Regions from separate parts of the Shewanella sp. 38A_GOM-205m genome, predicted to be linked through region 1. Evidence: predicted binding sites of a transcription regulator. Region 1 holds the regulator's gene; the other holds the start of a gene.

Region 1 (2,204 bases):
CCGAGTGGAAATCGCCCGGGCATTGGCCGCCAATCCACAGTTCATTCTGCTGGATGAGCCGTTCGCCGGTGTGGATCCCATCTCAGTTATCGATATCAAGAAAATCATCGAACAGCTTAAATCCCGCGGTTTGGGGGTGCTGATCACAGACCACAATGTTCGCGAAACACTCGACGTTTGTGAGCGAGCCTACATAGTCAGCCATGGGCAGTTGATCGCCGAGGGCACACCCGCTGAAATCTTGGACAACCAGCAAGTGCGCGCTGTGTACTTAGGCGAACAATTCAGGCTATAGTTAGGATCATGTCATCCGGTGGCAATTCCGGGTATTATAGTTTGTTATTATTGAATTTTTTCCTTGAAAAATAACGAGTAGGGATTAGCGGTATAATGAAAGCGTCACTCCAGCTCAAACTGGGTCAACAGTTGACCATGACACCTCAGTTGCAACAGGCTATTCGCCTGCTGCAACTGTCGTCCCTTGAGCTGCAGCAGGAAATCCAGGAAGCCTTGGAAGCCAACCCTCTGTTGGAAATGGCCGAGGACAACCAGGATGACGCTATCGACGACAACCACAAGGAAAACGACGCCGGCGAGTTGAGCGCCAAGCAGGAAGATGGTTCCACGGTAGAAACCTCAGAGGCATTGAACAATGAGTCTATGCCGGATGAATTACCTATGGATACCACCTGGGACGAAGTCTTTACCGCCGCCAGTGCCTCCGGGCCGGCCATGGGCCGTGAAGATGATATGCCCTTCCAGGGGGAAACCAGCGAAGGGCTCTATGAACATCTGGAATGGCAGAAGAACCTGACCCCGTTTTCCGATACCGACGACGCCATTGCCACCGCCATTATTGATGCCATCGACGAGCAGGGTTATCTGACCCAGAGCACAGAGGAGATCCTCGAAGCCATGGGCAACCCTGAGATTGAGCTCGATGAAGTCGAGGCAGTACTCAAGCGGATCCAGCACTTCGATCCTGTCGGCATCGCCTCCAGAGATCTGCGCGAATGCCTGCTGATCCAGTTGCAACAGTTCAACGCCGACACCCCGCATCTGGCCGACGCCCGCTTGTTGATTGACGAACATCTGGATCTCATTGCCGCCCGCGACTTCCGCACCCTGATGCGCAAGACCAAGCTCAAGGAAGATCAGCTGCGTGAAGCCATCAACCTTATCCAGAGTCTCAATCCCCGCCCCGGCTTGCTGGTGCAGCCGATGGACGAGGAATATGTGATCCCTGATGTCAGCGTCTGGAAGAAAAACGGCCGCTGGGTAGTAGAACTCAACCCGGACTGTATGCCCAAACTCGGGATCAATCAGCAGTATGCTGCCATGGCTCGTAGCGCCCGCAGTCAATCAGACAGCCAGTTTATTCGTGGTCATCTTCAGGAAGCCAAATGGTTTATCAAGAGCCTGGAGAGCCGCAACGAAACCCTGCTCAAGGTGGCCAACTGTATAGTGCAGCTCCAGCAGGGATTTTTTGAATATGGTGAAGAGGCCATGAAACCCATGGTACTCAACGATATTGCCGAGGCGGTCGAGATGCATGAATCGACCATCTCCAGGGTCACCACGCAAAAGTATATGCATACCCCCAGGGGAATATTTGAATTGAAGTACTTCTTCTCCAGCCATGTCGGCACCGAAGATGGCGGAGAATGCTCTTCCACGGCGATCAGGGCTTTTATCAAGAAGCTCGTGGCAGCGGAAAACCAGAAGAAGCCTTTGAGCGACAGCAAGATGGCGCAACTTCTGGCAGAACAGGGAATCAACGTTGCAAGACGCACCATAGCCAAGTATCGCGAGGCTATGATGATACCACCGTCGAACCAGCGTAAGAGTTTATAAATCCACAGTTGGAAATTGGAGGAATCTTTCTATGCAAATCAACCTGACAGGACATCATATCGAGATCACCGACTCACTGCGTGACTACGTGGAAAGTAAGTTTTCTAAACTTGAACGCCATTTCGAACAGATCAATAATGTGCATGTTGTGCTCAATGTACAAAAACTGCAACAGATAGCCGAAGCCAAGATCCACCTCACAGGCGGCGAAGTCTATGCAACTTCTGAACATGCCGACATGTATGCCGCCATCGACGTTCTGATTGATAAATTGGATCGTCAGGTCATTAAACACAAAGAAAAGCTGACAAAACACTAACGATGGAACTGAGTACCATCCTGCGGCCGGA
Region 2 (2,204 bases), on a different contig from region 1:
TCGTGCCTGCGAAACCTCGACTCGGATAGCCGAGTATTTTCGCGATCTCGGCTATGACGTCCTGCTGTTGATGGATAGCCTGACCCGTTACGCCCAGGCGCAGCGGGAAATCGCCCTGGCGGTCGGTGAGCCGCCGGCAACCAAAGGGTATCCGCCTTCAGTATTTGCCAAGTTGCCCCGTTTGGTGGAGCGCGCCGGTAATGGCGGTGAAGGGCAGGGCTCGATCACTGCCTTCTATACTGTGCTTACCGAAGGGGACGATCAGCAAGATCCCATTGCCGATGCCTCGCGGGCCATTTTGGACGGTCACATAGTGTTGTCACGGGCCTTGGCCGACTCAGGGCATTATCCGGCGATAGACATTGAAGCTTCCATCAGTCGGGTGGCACCTATGGTGATCAGCGAGGCGCACCTGGAAGCGATGCGGCGCGTCAAGCAGGTTTATTCGCTCTATCAACAAAACCGGGATCTGATCTCCATTGGTGCCTATTCCCAAGGCTCGGATCCGCGTATCGACAACGCCATACGCCTGCAACCCGCCATGAACGCCTTTTTGCGGCAGGGGATGCGCGATGCCATTAGTTTCAGCGATTGCCAGCAAATGTTGGGGCAGCTTGCTGCCCAATGTAAGGTGTAATGCCATTCAGTGCGGGAGTTTGCGTGCTCGACAAAAATGCAGTGACAATAGGGGAGCCTGATCTCAATAGAGAGCCGGGTTAAGGCCCGTAAGGCAGGCAATTTTAAGGAATAATACTACAGATGGCTAAATCCGATCCTTTGCACACAGTGTTGAAACTGGCGGTCGAAGCCGAAGAGCAGGCGGCGCTGCAGCTTAAAGCCGCGCAAATGGAATGCCAGAGGCGTAAATCTCAGCTGCAGGCGCTGCAGGAATACCGTCTCGACTATATGAAGCAACTCGATGCCCAGCAGGGGCAGAGCATTGGCGCCTCCTATTACCAGCAGTTTCATCGATTTGTGCGTCAGGTAGATGATGCCATAGGGCAACAACTTGCCGTGGTCGCCGAGGCCGATAAGCAGCGGGGCTATAGACAGCAATATTGGCTGGAGAAGCAGCAAAAGCGTAAGGCGGTGGAGATGTTGTTGGAGAAAAAAGCCCTGCAGGCCGAAGCCAAAGCCGCCAAACAAGAGCAGAAACTCATCGATGAGTTTGCTTCCCAGCAGTTTTTCCGTCGCAAGCTCAACCATTGAGCCCATTCCGACATCCATTCCCGGACAATTCCTTAATATTCATTCTATATTTTTTGTTGGCGTGAATTTTGCTTTGTTTGAGACAGAGACATTAATTCTGACTCGGCCTATCTTTATCTATTGAGGGCCTAGGTGCTGGAGGAAGGCATGCAGCAGTTATCCAATATCCTGATCGGCAATGCGGGCGGCAAGGGAGTCGCCGCCACAGATGCACTACAATCTACTGATAACGAAGCTTTTTTCGCCGCTTATCAACAGGCGCAGGCTAAGTTTTCGTTCGACTCGCAAGGCGCCAAGCCGGGATTTAGCGCTGGCAGTCTTAACAGAGAAGGTGCCCAAGCTGAGCAGGCCGTCGATGTCTCGCTTATTCTGGGGCAGATAGCCATGGGCAAGAAATTGCCGTCTGAAGACGGAACCATAGTCACCGAAGTGGATGAGGTGAGCCTGCTGAAACAGATTGCCGCTCTCACCGGGCTCAAAGAAGATGAGATCAAGGCCATGTCTCCCGAAGAGCAGATGAAGCTCTTGGAAAACCTCAAGCAGGGGAGTGCCGAGCTTGGCATGGTAGTGACAGATAGTCTGGACGGCGCAGAGATGATTGCCGCTGACGAAGGCGACGAGAGTGAACAAGACAGTGCCAAACTGGACGATACAGATGAGAAAGCGGCAAGCAAAGGCGATAGCAAAGCAGAGGATGAAACTATCGATGCTCCTTTGCTGGCTCTCGACAAGGCGGCTGCAACAGCGGAAAAGGCCAAGTCTCAGGAAGGCGAGCAACAAATGGGTTGGCCGGATGCTGATAAGGCAACGCGTAAGGCGGCGACTCAGGATGGTATGGCTGCAGTGGTTCGTGAAGCTGTGCTCAATGCCGCTGAGGAAAAGAGTGACAAGATCTTGGCGCAAAGCGCAATTGCCGATAAGGCCAAGGCAGATACTGCCGGCAAGTTGGGTGCTGCGGTGGCCGCGGCGGCAACGTCTGTCGGCGCTGACGGCAA

The links. Region 1 encodes sigma-54, which starts transcription at its own class of promoters, with help from an activator protein. Its sites were predicted from a motif close to GTTGGCACGNNNNTNGNNT; they were not measured.
Region 2: N512_RS23655 (flagellar hook-length control protein FliK) is a predicted target of sigma-54. The motif match lies at 1,265-1,283, and genes of this name have one in related genera.

Annotation. Positions count from the first base shown of each region.
Region 1 is NZ_JADP01000003.1:249,040-251,243, forward strand. It holds gene lptB (LPS export ABC transporter ATP-binding protein) at 1-295, shown strand, start outside; gene N512_RS0104250 (RNA polymerase factor sigma-54) at 391-1,854, shown strand; gene hpf (ribosome hibernation promoting factor) at 1,886-2,173, shown strand; gene ptsN (PTS IIA-like nitrogen regulatory protein PtsN) at 2,176-2,204, shown strand, end outside.
Region 2 is NZ_JADP01000001.1:270,591-272,794, forward strand. It holds gene fliI (flagellar protein export ATPase FliI) at 1-637, shown strand, start outside; gene fliJ (flagellar export protein FliJ) at 760-1,209, shown strand; gene N512_RS23655 (flagellar hook-length control protein FliK) at 1,357-2,204, shown strand, end outside.